Regions from separate parts of the Streptococcus porcinus genome, predicted to be linked through region 2. Evidence: predicted binding sites of a transcription regulator. Region 2 holds the regulator's gene; the other holds the start of a gene.
The links. The regulator NrdR, encoded in region 2, represses ribonucleotide reductase genes. The targets are predictions, from matches to a motif close to ACACNATATATNGTGT.
Positions count from the first base shown of each region.

Region 1: the regulator NrdR is predicted to act here: its motif matches at 3,082-3,097, upstream of nrdH (glutaredoxin-like protein NrdH).

Region 1 covers NZ_LR594036.1:504,388-514,075, reverse strand. Annotated here, with positions in the region: gene FGK96_RS02560 (NADP-dependent glyceraldehyde-3-phosphate dehydrogenase) at 1-499, opposite strand, end outside; gene ptsP (phosphoenolpyruvate--protein phosphotransferase) at 652-2,385, opposite strand; gene FGK96_RS02550 (phosphocarrier protein HPr) at 2,390-2,653, opposite strand; gene nrdH (glutaredoxin-like protein NrdH) at 3,213-3,431, shown strand; gene nrdE (class 1b ribonucleoside-diphosphate reductase subunit alpha) at 3,451-5,610, shown strand; gene nrdF (class 1b ribonucleoside-diphosphate reductase subunit beta) at 5,743-6,702, shown strand; gene FGK96_RS02530 (chloride channel protein) at 6,848-8,092, shown strand; gene alaS (alanine--tRNA ligase) at 8,340-9,688, opposite strand, start outside.
Region 2 covers NZ_LR594036.1:1,563,960-1,573,647, forward strand. Annotated here, with positions in the region: gene FGK96_RS07545 (DEAD/DEAH box helicase) at 1-1,374, opposite strand, end outside; gene der (ribosome biogenesis GTPase Der) at 1,591-2,901, opposite strand; gene dnaI (primosomal protein DnaI) at 2,965-3,867, opposite strand; gene FGK96_RS07560 (DnaD domain protein) at 3,868-5,055, opposite strand; gene nrdR (transcriptional regulator NrdR) at 5,042-5,536, opposite strand; gene FGK96_RS07570 (HAMP domain-containing sensor histidine kinase) at 5,760-7,241, opposite strand; gene covR (two-component system response regulator CovR) at 7,251-7,937, opposite strand; gene FGK96_RS07580 (YceD family protein) at 8,155-8,688, opposite strand; gene htpX (zinc metalloprotease HtpX) at 8,884-9,688, opposite strand, start outside.

The DNA of each region.
Region 1 (9,688 bases), 1.1 Mb from region 2:
CAGGAGCGATTTTTGAGCCCGCTAAATTAATGGGATAGTTAAATGGTGAGATAGCTAAGACTAGACCTACAGGTTCATGGCGAACAATGGCAATTTTTTTCTTACTTGATGCTTCAAAACTACCACCTTCAAGCACTTCCCCTTCCATACGGATACCTTCTTCCGCAGCATAATTGATAATTTCAGCCGTGCGAACAACTTCACTTACAGCTGCTTTATGGCCTTTTGCTACCTCTTTAGAAAGAATAGCACCAATCTTTTCTGCGTCTCTAACTAAAATATCTGCCGCTTTATGTAGAATCGCTGCGCGTTCCACATATGATAAACTGCGCCAAGCTGGAAAGGCTTTTTTCGCTGAATCATAGACAAAGTCTACTTCATCAGTTGACATAGCTGGAACAGAACCTAACTCTTCTCCAGTTGCTGGTGCGTAAATCTTGATATCATTTTCAGAAAGTTTCCATTCACCGTTAACAAGATTTTTATACTGTTTAGACAAATTACTTATCTCCTTTTTAGATAATACAACTATTCTAACACTTTTTCAGGATAATTCAAACATCTGATATAATCATTTTCAGAATATTGAGATAATTTGAATCATCAAAATACTTTCTTAACAAAAAGAAGTTGGTTCCCCAACTTCGTAGACTAATTTTCTGGTAAGTAAACTTTGGCTAACTCAAGTACTTCTTCAGCTGTAGAACATTCTGTCAATGCACGTTGCGCATATTCGCGCATCTTGGCAGTATCAAGAGTTTTCATTAAGCTTCGTGTACGTAATACAGATGTAGCAGACATTGAGAACTCATCTAAGCCCATTCCTACAAGTAATGGAACAGCTTGTTGATCACCAGCCATTTCACCACACATACCAGCCCATTTACCTTCAGCATGAGCCGCTTTAATCACGTTGTTAATTAGGCGCAGGATTGATGGGTTATAAGGTTGATAAAGATATGAAACTTGTTCATTCATACGGTCAGCAGCCATTGTATATTGAATTAAATCATTGGTTCCAATTGAGAAGAAGTCAACTTCTTTTGCAAATTGGTCTGCCAACATTGCTGCTGCTGGTATCTCAATCATAATACCAACTTGAATATCTTCTGAAACCGCAATTCCCTCAGCTGTAAGCTTCGCTTTTTCTTCCTCAAAAACAGCTTTCGCTGCACGGAATTCTTTAAGCAGTGCAACCATTGGGAACATGATACGCAATTGGCCGTGAACAGAAGCGCGTAACAAGGCACGAATCTGTGTACGGAACATAGCATCTCCTGTTTCAGAAATTGAGATACGAAGGGCACGATAACCTAAGAATGGGTTCATTTCTTTTGGAAGATCAAAATATGGTAATTCCTTATCCCCACCGATGTCCATTGTACGGACAACAACTGGTTTGCCATTCATACCTTCTAAAACAGCTTTGTAGGCTTCATATTGCTCATCTTCGGTTGGGAAGTCTTGTGAATCCATATATAGGAACTCTGTGCGGTATAGACCAACTGCTTCAGCACCATTATCATTGACACCTTCAACGTCTTTTGGAGTACCAATGTTGGCTGCAAGCTCAAAATGCTGACCGTCAGCAGTAACAGTTTCGGCATCTTTTAATAATGCCCACTCAGCTTTTTGCTTAGCATATGCAGAACCTGCTTCTTTGAAAGCAACAATTTGGTCTTGGCTAGGATTGATGATAACTTCACCAGTAATCCCGTTAACAGCGACAATATCACCGTCTTTAACACGTTGTGTAATATCGTTTGTTCCTAAAACAGCAGCAATTTCAAGGGTACGTGCCATAATAGCAGAGTGACTAGTACGTCCACCAATATTAGTAACAAAGGCTTTAACAAACTGTTTGTTTAATTGTGCTGTATCAGAAGGAGTCAAATCATGTGCAATAACAATTGACTCTTCATCAATTGTAGCAGGATTTGGTAATTTAACACCTAAAAGGTGTGCCAATACGCGTTTGGCAACGTCACGAATATCAGCAGCACGTTCTTGCATGTATGGGTTATCTTCCATACCTTCAAAGATTGTGATAAACATATCCGTTACTTCTTTTAGTCCAGTTTCTGCATTAGTTTGTTTTGCACGAATAGTCTCTTTAATCTGGCTAATCATTTCAGGATCAGCTAAAACCATTAAATGGGCATCGAAAACTGATGCTGCTTCTTCTCCTAAGCTCTCTACTGCTTTCTCACGAATAACAGAAAGCTCGTCTTGTGAAGCTTGTAATGCTACATCAAGGCGAGCTTCTTCTGCGTTTGTATCTTGGACTGTAATAGTCTCAAACGACAAATCCGGTTGAACGAGTAGATATGCTTTGGCAACGGCAACACCATCTGAAGCTGCGATTCCATTAAGCATTTCTGTCATAATCTTAAGCCAATCCTTCTTTTGTCATTGTGTCTTCGATAGCTGCGATAGCGTCATCAGCGTCAGCACCTTCAGCAGTGATTGTAACATCAGCTCCTTGACCAACACCAAGGCTCATTACGCCCATGATTGATTTTAAGTTAACAGCTTTACCTTTATAGTCTAAAGTGATGTCTGATGCAAATTTGCTAGCTGTTTGAACTAGTAATGTTGCTGGACGTGCGTGAATTCCTGTTTCCGCAACAATGTGAAAATCTTTTGAAGCCATAGTATGGTTCTCCTTTAATAGTTGTGTATTTTCGAGTCGCCACATGGTAACCCTTACAATAACAGATTATAGCATATTGTCTTTTTATTTTCAAGATTAAATCTTCTAACAAGGAAAAGCTCTAAAAGTTTTCCTAAAATTTTCATATACCTCCAATCTAGCTTAAATGCTTATCTCTATTAGAAATTTTCTCTCTTATCTTTATCTCTAACCTCAAACCTTCCACTCCTTAATAGTAAATTTTCATGAAATTTTCTGTATATAGATTTTCCTAAAATACATTTTCTGCTCTTTTTTAGCAGCAATTAATTTTAAATGATTGCTATAGCCATAGTTCCGTAGAAACACATTGTGCCAACTATTTTTTCGGCTATTTGAGAAAGAAGTGTTCCCTCCATCTTCGTAGGTACTAGTCTAGATCAATATTCACACAATATATAGTGACACGTCTAAACAACAACCCCAAAATATTGTGTTTTTTTAAGAGAAAAATCTTGCTTTTTAAATACAATTTTTATATGCTATTAGAGTATCGAAAATACCAAAGGAGAAATTATTTATGATTACACTTTATTCAAAAAATAACTGTATGCAATGTAAAATGACAAAAAAATTCTTAGAACAAAACGGAGCAAATTTTCAAGAAATTAACATTGATGAACACCCTGAAAAAATTGAGTATGTTAAAAGTTTAGGATTTACTGCTGCTCCTGTTATCGAGAGTGATCAGATGGTTTTCTCAGGATTCCAGCCAGCAAAATTAAAAGAAATTATTTAAGTAGTAAGGAAGTTTTTTTATGAGTCTTAAAGATATTGGTGATATCTCTTATTTTCGCCTAAATAACGAAATTAACCGTCCTGTTAATGGGACAATTCCCTTAAACAAAGACAAAGAAGCTCTGAAAGCTTTTTTTAAAGAGAATGTGCTACCAAATACAAAACAGTTTTCATCTATTACTGATAAGGTTACGTTCTTAATAGAAAATGACTATATTGAAACTGCGTTTATTCAGAAATACCAGCCAGAATTTATCGAAGAGTTAGCTGCCATCCTAAAATCAGAAAATTTCCGCTTTAAATCCTTTATGGCTGCTTATAAATTCTACCAACAGTATGCTTTGAAAACAAATGATGGTGACCTTTACCTAGAAAGCATTGAAGATCGCGTAATGTTCAATGCCCTCTACTATGCTGATGGTAGTGAAGACCTAGCAAAAGATTTAGCAATTGAAATGATTAATCAACGATATCAGCCAGCAACTCCTTCTTTTTTGAATGCTGGTCGTAGTCGTCGTGGAGAATTGGTTTCTTGCTTCCTCATTCAAGTTACTGATGACATGAATTCAATTGGTCGCTCTATCAATTCAGCTTTGCAATTATCTCGAATTGGAGGTGGCGTAGGTATTAGTTTATCAAACCTTCGCGAGGCTGGTGCACCTATTAAAGGCTATGCAGGTGCTGCTTCTGGCGTCGTTCCTGTTATGAAACTGTTTGAAGATAGCTTTTCATACTCTAACCAATTAGGTCAAAGACAAGGAGCTGGCGTTGTCTACCTCAATATTTTCCACCCAGATATTATCGCTTTTCTATCAACTAAAAAAGAAAATGCCGATGAAAAAGTTCGAGTAAAAACCTTGTCACTTGGACTAACTGTTCCTGATAAATTTTACGAATTAGCTCGCAACAATGACGACATGTACTTGTTTAGTCCATATGACATTGAACGTGAATATGGTATTGCTTTCAATTACATTGATATTACTGAAAAATACGACGAATTAGTAGCTAATCCTAAGATTACAAAGACCAAATTACGTGCTCGTGATTTAGAGACTGAAATTTCAAAATTACAACAAGAATCAGGCTACCCCTACATCATCAATATTGACACAGCAAATAAAACTAATCCGATTGACGGAAAAATCATTATGAGTAATCTCTGTTCAGAGATTTTACAAGTCCAAAAACCAAGTGTCATTAACGATGCTCAAGAGTTTCTTGAATTAGGTACAGATATTTCTTGCAACCTTGGCTCAACTAATATTCTTAATATGATGACTTCTCCAGATTTTGGTCGCTCCATTAAAGCTATGACTAGAGCCTTGACTTACGTTACAGATTCTTCTCATATTGAAGCTGTGCCAACGATCAAAAATGGTAACCAACAAGCACACACCTTTGGACTTGGGGCTATGGGGCTACATTCCTTCCTAGCACAGAACCACATTGAATACGGCAGTCCAGAGTCGGTAGAATTTACTGACATCTACTTTATGTTGATGAATTACTGGACCTTGGTAGAATCAAATAATATAGCTCGTGAGCGTCACACAACCTTTATCGGTTTTGAAAAGTCAAAATATGCCGATGGAACTTACTTTGATAAATATGTGACCGGAGAATTTGTTCCTAAATCAGACTTGGTTAAAGAGCTCTTCAAGAACCATTTTATTCCTCAAGCATCCGACTGGGAATCTCTTCGTCAAGCTGTGCAAAAAGACGGTCTCTATCACCAAAACCGTTTAGCAGTTGCCCCTAATGGTTCCATCTCCTATATTAATGACTGCTCTGCTTCTATTCATCCTATAACTCAAAGGATTGAAGAACGTCAAGAGAAAAAAATTGGTAAAATTTACTACCCAGCAAACGGCCTATCAACTGACACAATTCCTTATTACACTTCTGCTTACGATATGGATATGCGTAAGGTGATCGATGTCTACGCCGCTGCGACACAACACGTTGATCAAGGCTTATCTTTGACACTTTTCCTTCGTAGTGAACTACCAAAAGAGATTTATGAGTGGAAAACAGAAAGTAAGCAAACAACCCGTGATCTTTCTATTCTTCGTAACTATGCCTTTAATAAAGGTATTAAATCAATCTATTATGTTCGTACCTTTACTGATGATGGTGAAGAAGTTGGCGCAAACCAATGTGAATCATGTGTTATCTAGTGGTGAAAGGAAAATCCTAACATCATTAAATAAGAACTCACTTTCAGTTGAAAAATGAAACTACCAGTAATCTACTCAAGAATGGATTACTGGTTTATATCTTGATAATACTCTTTTAGGAGAACCTATACAATGACAACCTATTATGAAGCAATAAATTGGAATGAAATCGAAGATGTAATCGATAAATCGACTTGGGAAAAATTAACAGAACAATTCTGGCTCGATACACGAATACCTCTATCAAACGATTTGGATGACTGGCGCAAGCTTTCCGATCAAGAAAAAGATTTAGTCGGTAAAGTTTTTGGTGGTCTAACCTTACTTGATACTATGCAATCCGAAACAGGTGTTGAGGCTATCCGAGCGGATATTAGAACTCCTCATGAAGAAGCTGTTTTAAATAACATTCAGTTTATGGAATCTGTTCATGCTAAATCCTACTCTTCAATTTTCTCAACATTGAATACCAAAAAAGAAATTGAAGATATTTTTGAATGGACTAATAATAATGAATTCTTGCAGAAAAAAGCAAAAATCATTAATGACATCTATGCAAATGGAGACGCCTTACAGAAGAAAGTTGCCTCAACTTACCTAGAAACTTTTCTCTTTTATTCTGGCTTTTTTACCCCTCTTTACTATTTAGGAAATAATAAACTAGCAAATGTAGCCGAAATCATCAAGTTAATTATTCGTGATGAATCCGTCCACGGAACCTACATTGGTTATAAATTCCAGCTCGGATTTAACGAATTAAGTGAAGAAGAACAAGAATCCTTCAGAGAATGGATGTATGATCTTCTCTACCAACTCTATGAAAATGAAGAAAATTACACTAAAACTCTTTATGATCAAGTTGGCTGGACTGATGAGGTCATGACTTTCTTACGTTACAACGCTAACAAGGCTCTTATGAATCTAGGACAAGATCCTCTTTTCCCTGATACTGCAAATGACGTGAATCCAATCGTTATGAATGGTATTTCTACTGGAACTTCAAACCATGACTTCTTTTCTCAAGTCGGAAACGGTTATTTGTTAGGCTCAGTAGAAGCTATGCAAGATGATGACTATAACATGGGGCGCTAAGCCATATTAAAAATAGAAATAATAGAAAAGGAACTAAGATAAATCATCTCAGTTCCTTTTTTTCCATCTAAAAATTCTCTCTTCTATTTGTCCTTCTTGATGGACATATCTTTTAATGGCTACTAGCTTCTGCTATAATAATACTATGAAGAAATCAATAGAAGAACAGCTCAGGTGGCTGGGACTACTTCTCTTAACTGGTATTACAGCAGGAGTCGTTGCTAGTATATTAACTGTTCTTATCCACCTCATTCAAGCTATTAGTTTTGGTTATCACTCAGGCACATTTAGTTCAGAAATTGCAAAAGTAGCGCCTATTCGCCGCGCTATCAGTGTCATTTTTGCGGGAATTATTGCTGCTTTTGGTTGGCAAGCTTTGACAAAATATTTTAAACCCTTTAAAACGATTAAAGCAATTGTCCAAGATAATGAGAAAGTCTACCCAACCTCCTCTTTTTGTCATGGAATGTTACAGTTAGTGACTGTTTCTATGGGCTCACCATTAGGACGTGAAGGCGCTTCCCGCGAAGTCTCAGTTGCTCTCACTGCAAGTTGGTTACAATTTTTCCAACTTAAAAACAAAGAGATAAGGCTTCTGTTAGCCTGCGCATCTGGAGCTGCCTTAGGTGCGGTCTATAATGCTCCCTTAGCAACAACTATTTTTATTATGGAGAATGTTCTCTTAAAATGGACAAAGCGTCATTTTTTATCAGCTACCATCACGTCATTTATGGCTGTATGGACTGTTAGACTGTTGTCAGGAAATGTCATTCAATACAAACTAAGTCCCTTACATTGGAATAGCTACTTACTCTTATGGGCTCCTCTTTTTGGTTTCTTAGTTGCCATCATTATTTTTTGCTATAAATACCTGCTTAAGATTAGCCCAAAGAGAAATTTAACAAGCCCTACTTATCTTTATTGGGTCATAGGCTCATTTGTATTTGTAGCAATTCTTAGTATCTTTTTCCCCCACATTTTAGGGAATGGCAAAGCTGGATTACTCTATTTTATCCATGCTAACTATGACTTTTCTTATGCCAGTGGCCTATTAATAGCAAAGGCTGTCGCTGTTTTTATCACTTTTTATGCTGGAGCTTTCGGAGGTAGAATAGCTCCTTCCATGATGATGGGAGGGGGACTTGGTTTACTAGCAGCTCAAGCTTGGAATTCCTACCTACCGAATATTTCAATTTCATTTGCTATTATTATTGGAGCTGCCATTTTCTTAGCAATCATCAACAATATCCCAGTAGCAGCAGTCTTTTTCTTACTTGAAATTACTAATCAACCCCTTTGGAATGCTTTACCTATAGCCATTGCCATTTTGTCAGCACTATTTTTTCAAAAAATAGGTGCTTCTTTATTAAATATGAAAACTTCAAGCTAAGATTGCTTGACTACTACAACTAAAATTATTATCAACTCCCATTAGAAGTTAGACATAACCTAACTTCTAATGGGAGTTTTCTATGATATTAAACACATTAAAGCCTAATCAAACCCTCTCCAAACTAGAACAAAAAGTTCTTAGGGCTAATAGAATCAATTTCAAAATGACAAAAGGTATGATGTCCTTGTTTATAGCACATCATACCTTATTTTCAGTACATAAGAAACAATTGTGTAAGCACTTATTATTTCAAGAAGTTTGGAACTGCTGATAGCAAAGCTGAGATTTGGCTCGCATCAGAACCACCTGCCATAGCCATATCAGGTTTCCCTCCACCACGGCCAGAAACAATTGGTGCCAAATTCTTAATGAGATTACCAGCGTGAACAGCCTTATCTCTGCTCGCAACTAGTACATTTACTTTTTCACCAATGGCAGCAACTAGAACTAAGATATCAGAATAATCTTTTTGCTTCCAGTTATCAGCAAAAGTTCGCAATGCACCAGCATCTGCTACAGAAACCTCGGTCGCAATGTATCTGTGGCCATTTACTTCCTTAACCTCTTTAAAGAGGTCTCCAGCTTGTGCCGCTGCAGCCTTTTCTTTGAGCTCATAATTTTCTTTTTGCAAGTCACGAACCTGTTCAGAAAGGCTAGCAACTTTAGCAGGAACTTCTTTTAATTGTGGGGCTTTTAAATTAGCAGCAATTTCTTTAAGGGCATCTTCGCGTTGACGGAAAGCCTCAAAAGCTTGTTGACCTGTTAGGGCTAAAATCCGACGTGTTCCTGATCCAATTCCCTCTTCTTTGACAATTTTAAAGAGACCGATTTCTGATGTGTTGTTAAGGTGAGTCCCACCGCAAAGTTCAACTGAATAATCACCAATTTTAACAACACGGACAACCTTGCCATATTTTTCACCAAATAAAGCCATTGCTCCCATTGATTTAGCTGTGTCAACATCTGTTTCAATCGTTTTAACGGTAATAGCGTTCCAAATTTGCTGATTAACTTCTTCTTCAATTCGACGGAGTTCCTCTGCTGTGACCGCTTCAAAATGTGTAAAATCAAAACGTAGGAAGCTTTCTTCATTCAATGAACCCGCCTGAGTTGCATGTTGGCCAATAACATGATGTAAGGCAGCATGTAATAAATGGGTTGCCGTATGATTTTTCTCAACAGCATAGCGACGTTTATGGTCGATTTCTAAAGTATAGATAGCAGCAACTGAAAGACTTGCAAAGACTTCAACAGTATGTAGTGCCTGCCCATTTGGTGCTTTTTGCACATCAATCACTTTGGCAAGTATATCGCCACTTGCATTTTTTATAACACCGTGGTCTGCCACTTGTCCACCCATCTCCGCATAAAACGGTGTACGATCAAAAACAAGTAGAGCTTGACCTTCAGAAACCATATCGCTACGTTCGTTATCCACGATAATAACTGAAAGTTTAGCGTCTAAGGTTTCTTCTTTATAGGAAAATTCTGACGGTTCAACAATACCTGCTAAGGTTTCATTTTGCATCCCCATTGAGCCACCTTTTACAACAGCTGCACGCGCACGATCTTGTTGTTCTTTCATAGCAGCTT
Region 2 (9,688 bases):
AAATTTTAAAGCTTGAACTTCATCTGATAAAATCACCTCACCTAATTCCTGAAAATAAGGCAATGCTTCTGAAAAAAAACTATAAAGATCCTGTGGATTACGGATCGTTTTTTGAGATAGGAATTGCCCTTCAAAGCCATAATGGTTTAAAGCACGGTATAGCTTTTCTTCTTTTTTGTAATTACTAGCAAAGGGAAGTTGATCACATGCTTGCTTACTGGTCACTTGGAAGTTCCCAAAATCAAAGGTAAGACGAGAAATAATCCTATTATCACCTGACAAATCAAAGTTAAAGACAGCTTTGAAATCCCTAATCTGAAAGCTTTTTGGTGCCTTTACCTGGCCAATTTCTTGAAAATCTAATAGGCTGGCTGCTAACTTAGCTTGATCATCTAAATCAAACTGAATATGTTTAGCTAAATCTGATTGAATTGGTAGACTGCGAATAGCTCCGACTATTTTCCGCTGTTTTAAACTTAAGTGATAAAATGTATCTTGATATAAAATGTACTCATTATCAAATAAAAAATGCATGTCTTTCTCATTAATTTGGAGAGAAATAAATTTGCGATGAACTTCAACAATAAATTGAAATAAACCCGCAGATGCATCTAAAGGTTTGACATACATGTGATTATAAGTCTGCTGTGAGCCTTCAAAAGTAAAGTCATATAAATCAGTCATTAAGTATAAACCTTCTTCAAAAAGACCACTTGGCAGAAAGAGATGCCGTGCATGATTAGGAAAGATTTGAGCATTTTCACTCTTATCCCAACTTGGTGCTAAGCGCCATAAAAATTGAATTAACTCTTGACTAGCTTGATCAAATTGTATGAGTGATAAAGGCTCATAGTAATTTTTCCCAATCTGATAAAAACCTTCTCGTTGAATCAGTCCTAAAAAGCCTTTAATATCGCGAATCACATAGGACCTGTCATCGGGCAGACGATTAATTTTTAATGACCACCAGTAATCCGATGAAAAAGGGCTAGGGCTAGCTGAAGCAGAAAGTCTAAATTTAAGACTATCGTCCTCATTCATTTTTAAATTATCTAAAAAAAGACTACCAAAGGAGGTCATTTTCTGCCTTTTTTCCTTAGACTCCGTTTGATGGTGCCATTTTTCAGAAAGGACTTTTCCTTGCTCACTATTTTTCAAAAAATATTCTAAAGCAGCCAAGTGCTGACAATATTTTTTGGATTGAAAAAAAGGACATGTACAAGAGACCGATGAGTCATCAATACCATATGTAACTTTTTCCCCATCTACAGTAGCCTCTATCAAGCTATCTTCTTCATGATTAATACTTACCAGTCCTTGATCATAAAGGTCAATTCCTTGATTACGAACCCGACCCGGAATTAGTCTTACCATAATTTTCCCACCTTTTTGATTATCCCTTTATTATACCAAATTCCCAGCTATATTACTTGCATTTTTCTTTATTCTTGATTCTTTGGAAAATAGCAGAGCAAAAAAGATTAGGCACTAAGCCTAATCCAAATTTAGAATTATAAAGTCAATTATAACAGGAACTGATAACAGTCCCCCATCTAAAAAATGACTAACTACAGTAAGAAACAACTGACTTTACTTACGCTTACGCGCAATCAGATGAATCGGTGTCCCCTCAAAAGTAAAAGCCGCACGGATTTGATTTTCTAAGAAACGTAGGTAAGAAAAGTGCATCAACTCTTCCTCATTAACAAAAATAACAAAAGTTGGAGGTTTTACAGATACCTGAGTCGCATAGAAAATTTTAAGACGCTTCCCTTTATCTGTCGGTGTTGGATTAATTGCAATAGCATCCATAATAACATCATTGAGAACCGCTGAAGGAATACGACGATTTTGTGAATCACTGATACGCTTAATTAATTCTGGTAATTTATTTAAGCGTTGCTTAGTCAAGGCAGAAACAAAAATGATTGGAGCATAACTTAAAAATTGGAATTGATCACGAATGTCCTCTTCCCATTTTGAAACGGTATGGTTATCCTTTGCAATGGTATCCCACTTATTAACGACAATAATCATCCCCTTACCAGCTTCATGAGCAAAGCCAGCAATTCGTTTATCGTACTCTCGAATGCCTTCCTCAGCATTGATGACCATTAAAACAACATCTGAACGATCAATAGCACGCATAGCACGCATAACAGAATATTTTTCTGTATTTTCATAGACTTTACCCGATTTACGCATACCTGCAGTATCTATCATAGTAAATTCCTGACCCTCGCTATCTGTAAAGCTCGTATCAATAGCATCTCTAGTTGTTCCAGCCACGGGACTTGCAATAACACGGTCTTCTCCTAAAATAGCATTGATTAAACTCGATTTTCCTACATTAGGACGTCCAATCAAACTAAATCGGATGATATTTTCATTATCTTCGACTTCTTCGACGGGTAAATTCTCTACAATGGCATCTAAGACATCTCCAGTACCAATACCATGAACAGATGATAGCGGATAAGGGTCCCCCAAACCAAGTGAATAAAAATCATAAATATCATTACGCATTTCTGGATTATCCACTTTATTAATAGCTAAGATAACTGGTTTATGAGTGCGATAGAGCATTTTAGCAACATACTCATCAGCATCAGTAACACCTTCTTTACCAGAGACTACAAAAACAATAACATCCGCTTCGTCCATTGCAATTTGAGCCTGATGTTTAATTTGTTCCATAAAAGGAGCATCGACATCGTCAATCCCACCAGTATCAATCAATGAAAATTTGCGGTTCAACCATTCTCCGGTTGTATAGATACGATCACGTGTTACGCCTTCAACATCTTCAACGATGGAAATACGTTCCCCTGCAATTCGGTTAAATAATGTGGACTTGCCAACATTCGGGCGTCCAACAATGGCAACTGTAGGTAAAGCCATGATTCTCCTTTATACTTGTAATGTTTCCATTATCAATTTCTCTTTAATTAGTTTTTTTAACAATTAACGGCGGTTAGCTCCTTCAAGGTGGAATTCTTGCGCTAAGTAGCGGACTCTTTCCATTACACGCTTAGCCTGCCAAGTTTCATCATTTCCCTTGATATTCGCCCATTTCCGCTCCAAATCAGTCAAGCTATAATTAGAAGTGAAAAAAGTTGGCAACTCCTCTAACATACGGTATTGCAAGATCACTTGCAACACCTCATCACGTACCCAAGAGGTTGCTTGTTCTGCCCCTATATCATCTAGAATCAGTACTGGAACATTTTTTATAGCATCGATTTCATCTTTTACAGAACCTGATGAAATGGCATTTTTGACATCAATGGTAAAAGTCGGAAAATGAAGCAAAGTTGTTGAAACGCCCTTACGTTCTGATAATTCTCTAGCCATAGCTGCCATAAAATAGGATTTTCCAATACCCATGTCACCATATAGGTATAAACCTTTTTGACTTACATTAGGATATTGCTCAACAAAATCAAGAATCTTAGATAAAGCTTGCATACGACTAGCATTATTGACATCAATATCTGTCATGTTGATATTACGATAAGATTTAGGTAAATTGACCAAATTAATACGATCTGAAATGGCAGCTTTTTCCTTAGCTTCAACCAATTCTTTTGTTTCTTGATAAGAAACGTCTGCATAACCTTCGTTCATAACCAATATTGGTGCGTAGCCTTTGGCAATATATGAATGATCACCTGTTTGGTACTTTTGACGCTCAAGTAAAAATTGATTAAATTTGGATAAACTTAAAGTTATTTCGTCTTGATTCAGACCTTGAGAAGTGATAAAAGCTGCAACTTCTGGATCTGCCAAAATCCTTTCAATTAATTGATTAGAATCTACACGGTTAAGCTTTCCTAATTTTTCCATAGTATTTCCAATTTTTTCCATCTACTCACCACCTTTTTTCAATTTTTCTAAGCGTTTTAAGGCCTCTGCTTTGAATTTATCAAGTTGCTCTTGCTCCTCAGCACTTGTCGTTTCTTGATAATCTGGATTACTCCATTGAGGAACATTTGTTTTAGATGCTTTTGCTTTGGCAGTAGTTGGTTTGCCTTTACGATCTTCAAATGCACGCATCTTTAGGATAGCTTCTTCGGCATTTGCCACTCCTTGGTACGAAAAATCGTTGGCAACTTTCAACAAATAATTTTTCTGAAGATTAGCTGAATTGGTTTTATTAAAGGTATATAAAACCATGATATTAATAACTTCATCCAAAAAATCCATTTGGGCTAATCTTATGAGAAGATTTTTTTCATCCTCAGTCACCGTTGCTCTTTTAGCTTTTTTTATTTTTTCTAAAAATAACTGAGCCTTGTCTTTTTTTGCTTCACGAATAATAATGTGTTCTGCCTGAGTAAACTCTTCTGATTTTGAGGGTTGGGTCAGCATTTGTTTTTTCTGAGCAATCATCCGATTTGGTGAGATTTTCCCACTCACAGCTGTTGCCTTGGCTAATTGATACGTATCAAACCATGTCATTTTATATTCTTCGGCGATACTATAAAGTCTTACAACATCTTCATTTTCATTAGTAAACTGCAAGCCATCACGAGTCATCAATTGTTGAAAGCTATCTAAATCAAAAACTATCTTATTTTTCTTAGATTTCAGAGTTACGTCAAGATCTGCTGGTGCTTTTCCAAACACATCTGAAAATTTTTTTGAAATATCTCTAGCTTGATTTGGAATGGTAACCTCCAACTCAGACAGAGCTAGTTCTCCAATTTTCTGTTCCAGTAAACGTTTATAAATTGGATTAATCAAAAAATCTTCTAACTCCAAAGCTGGTTGCAATTTAATAAGATAATGGTTGACCTCTTGGTACAAAACTACTAAGTCAAGTGCTGTGAGGACAACCAAAGCTTCTTCTAAACGTGACATCCCAAATTGCAAATGATTGAGAATTTCACTATATTTATGTTCACGTTTCCCATCGTCAAAAAAATGTGTTAAATACTGATAAACCACTAAAGCATCACTACCAATAATGGGATAATAAAGCTGAATTAAACTGTTGGCATTATAAGAAACCTTATTCCGTTTCAGATAATAGTAGGTATCAATAGGTTTCATCTGTCACATTACTCTTTTTCTTCCCACGAACACGGGATGTGATTTGTTGCAGCAGCGCTTCAATCTCATCAACATCTTTAAAGCTTTTATAGACACTGGCAAAACGAACATAAGTAATCTCATCTAGTTCAGCTAACTCTTCCATCACCAAATTACCAATAGAGGTACTTGACACTTCGTTCTCATAATCAGCTCTAACTTTTTGCTCAATTCTAGAAATCAAATTTTCGATATCAGTACTTGAAACTGGGCGTTTTTGAGCACTTTGAACCACACCATTTAGGATTTTATCCCGGGAAAATTGCTCTCTTGTCCCGTCTTTTTTAATGACTAAAAGTGGGAGTTCTTCTAAGCGCTCAAAAGTAGTAAAACGTGTATGACATTTTTCACACTCTCTTCGACGTCTAATCGTATTACCGTCTTCAGCTTGTCGGCTATCGATAACACTGGATTTATTATAATTACACTTTGGACAACGCACGCAAACACCCCAATTCTATCAAATTAATCTAGTATCCTATTTTATCATAAATTATAAGATAACAAAAGTATCTGTCCCACTATTATATAGGTATATAGGCCTTTAAAGTTAGAGAAAACATAAAACGAGCTATCTTAACGATAACCCGCTTACGACAATTTTTATTTTTCACAACTAACTCATCCATTTCTGAAAAATTGTTTTAAGAAGAGAAGTCCTTGAGTTAGTCTGCTAATGGTATGTAAATGATAAAGGTTGAGCCTTTGTTCAGCTCACTCTTAACTTCCATCTTCAAATCGTAACCTTCTACAATTTGTTCTAGAATTGATAAGCCAATACCTAAACCAGCCTGAGTACTAGTCCGGTTTCGAGATTTGTCGCTACGATAAAAACGTTCAAAAATATGCTTAATATCTTCATTAGAGATCCCTTCACCTCGGTCAGAAACTTTTACAATAGCTTGTTTACCATCAGTCTCTAAGTCAAGAGAAATCTTCTTTTCAACCCGAGAGTACTTAATGGCATTATCAATCAGAATCATTAGAGCCTGCTCGAAATGATTTTTATAGATACAAGCAAGGGTCTCTTTTGTTCTTGGTTCCCAATTGAAAATAAAGTCTTCTCTCAGAACACGGAAATTCCCAATAACGGTTTCAATTGAAGCCTCTAAAACCATTGTATCCTTTTGATGACCTTCAAAACTTCCTTGAACTCGTATCATATCTAACATATCATTAATCATAATTGCCATACGATCCGCTTCGTGTGCCGTTGCTGAAAGACTCTCCTCTAAAATCTCTTCATCTTCCTTCCCCCAACGTTGTAGCAGTCCAATATGCCCTTTAATAATAGCAACTGGAGTACGAAGCTCGTGACTTACATCACTGATGAACCGAGACTGTAGCTTCGTATAACTTTCAACTTTATCTAACATGGTATCAAAGATTCCTGATAATTCTTCGATTTCATCTCCAGACCTAATCCGCGATCTTAGATTTAGATTATTTGGATTTTCAGAAATATTTCGCATGACATCATGAAGATTGTTTAAAGGTTCAAGAAATTTCCGCGTTGAAATATAAATAATGACATATGCCAGACTAGTGCCAAACAATTCCACAAAAATCAACCATAAGAGCAAGCGAGCTCTAATAACATAGTAGTCTTCTAAATCTTGATAAATTTGAACGTAACCGACTAGTTTGCCACTGCGATTCGAGTAAACCTTTTTGATAAGAGAGAACCCTCGGTACTCTCCTTCAACTTCATCTTTAAAAACTTTATTCAATGGACCAACTAAGTCATAGGAAAATTCAGATTCATCAGTCGTGAAAATCATTTTTTTATCTGTATTATAGATATAAATTTCTTGTTTGGTATCTAAAATATTCGTCAAGTCACGACGACTTCGAATCAGTTCAAGTCCTTTTTCAGATGCAATCTTTAAATTTGCTTTATGATTTGTATAGAGTACATTTGCTAAATTATCAAATGAAAAATTAGAGTTCACCTTGGACAGACGAACTCTAACTAAATCACTAGTATGAGTGATTGCTTGGGTTTCTTTTTTTACTAAAAAATAATCAGTAGAATAGTAAGCAACCATTGTAAATGCAGAAAAAATACAGAAAAACAAAACAAAGAATAAGCTAGACAAGCGTTTAGGTAATGATCTTTTATATTTTCTTACTTTCCGATTTTTCATAAGCTATAACTATTTTTCGCGGATAACATAACCCATGCCACGAACAGTCTGGATATAAGATTCACGACCAGGCATGTCAATTTTGCCACGAAGATAACGAACGTAAACATCCACAACATTTGTTTCAACGGCTTCATCATATTTCCAAACATTAGAAAGCAACTCTTCTCGAGTCATGACACGATTCATATTTGTCATAAGGATATTCAAGAGATCATACTCACGTTTTGTTAGTGAAATTTCATCATCGCCACGGTTCACGGATCTATTTTGAGGGTTCAAAACTAGATCGCGATAAACACCTTGATTAGGTGCTTTCTTTTCAGTTTCAATATCTTGACGGCGGAAAATTGCCCGAATACGGGCTAACAACTCTTCAATAGCGAATGGTTTGACAATATAATCATCTGCACCGCGATCGAGACCTGCCACGACGTCCATAATAGAATCACGTGCAGTCATCATCATGATATAGGTAGTTTTCTCTGTTTGAAGACGACGAGTAACCTCAAAACCGTCCATTTCTGGAAGCATTAAATCTAGTAAAATTAAATCAAAATCTTTTTCTAACGCTGTTTCTAGGCCTTCACGACCGTTTACTTCTACTGTCACCTCGTAACCTTCATGTTGAAGTTCAAGTGAGACAAACCGTGCGAGATTTTTTTCATCTTCCACAATTAGAATTTTCTTTGTCATATATTTTCCTTTTCCCTTCTATCTTCTAAACAAGCTTTAATAGTCGGTTTTCCTTTTTTAATTGAGAGTTTTGTAATCCACTAGATTCTATAAAGTATTTCAGAATTTTAAAGAGTTACAAGAAACCCTCTTTTTGACTAATCAGATACTGTATAGAGTATATCAAAGACAGCTTTATTTAGCAACAAAAAATTACAATTTCCTTAAATAGTCAGTTTTATTCATCAAACAAGCCATCTAAACTTGCAAAAGGATTGTTCCCTTTTTTCTTTTCAGCTTGTAAAGCTTGAAACTGATCCTCTGTTAAAACTTCCCAATCATTACCAGAAGGCATTTCATCCGACTCTAATTCTTTGTCAGTTAAGATTTGTAATGGAATCGATAATAATATGTTATCAATAGCACTCACTTCTAAATCAATGCTATCATCTTCTAAAATCAATACTAGGCTTTCATCAATCTTATCCCCCATGTCTTTAACAGCTCCTTCTTCTGCGAAAAATTCCTGTATCGACTGGTTTTCTAATCTTTCAACTGGTTCCATGGAACGACTAGAAGGTAAAGTCAATGAATAGCTTAATTGATAATTTAAATGGTAAAGACCATCATCATAACTGACTGTGCCAACCACGTGAACATCCTTGATATCAATAATCGATGGATCACGTTCTATGAGACTTTTCTTTATCTCCAAATAGTGGTCAAATGAAATTGGTTCTTGTTTTTTCTTGATTTCTGAAATGTTTAACATAGGATCTCCTAATAATACTCTCATTTATTTTTACTATTATTTTAACAATTTGTCAATGTATTTCTGTAAAAAAGTGCTTTTTTTATCGCTTCAAAAGACAGGGGTCCTTTTACCTAAACCTATTTATAATAATATAAACAGAAAACTTAATACTATCTTAGTATAAAAAGAAGAGCTTAAGGTTTCCTTAAACTCTCACATATGACGCAATCGCTCAATTCGATCTTCGATAGGAGGATGTGTACTGAATAAATTCGAAACATCTTCTTTTTTACGTGGTTCATTAATGTAGAGGGCCGCACTCGCACTATCTATGGGACTAGATAATGGTTGAGAATCTTGTAATTTTTGCAAAGCTTTAATCATACCTTCAGGATTACGTGTTAATTCAACTGAACTTGCATCAGCTAAGTATTCCCTTTGTCTAGAAATAGCCAATTGGACAAGTGAAGCTACTATTGGGGCCAATATCAGTGACAAAAAGGAAAAGAGTAACAGAAATATTCCTAAAGCACTATCATCTCGGTCATCATCACGACTTCTACTACCACCTCCATACCACATCATATGGCTACCAATGCTGGAAATTAGAGCAATTGCACTTGCTAAAGCAACTGCAATTGTTGAAATTCGAATATCGTAGTTACGGATGTGACTAATTTCATGCCCAATAACTCCCTCTAATTCCTCGCGATTCATAACTTGCAACAAACCACTTGTTGCAGCTACTGCTGCGTTTTGAGGACTTGATCCTGTAGCAAAAGCATTTAAAGAAGGATCATCGATAATGTAAACTTTTGGCATCGGTATCTGGGCAACCATTGCCATATCCTCAACAATGTGAAAAAAGTCAGGAGCCTCATCAACCGTAATTTCCCTTGCATTATTCATACTCATAACTACAGCTGTGGATTGAAAAATCATACTAAAAGCATAAATAGAGCCAACAATCAGCGCGATAACTATACCCAACTGATATGACCTAGCCAATAAATAGCCT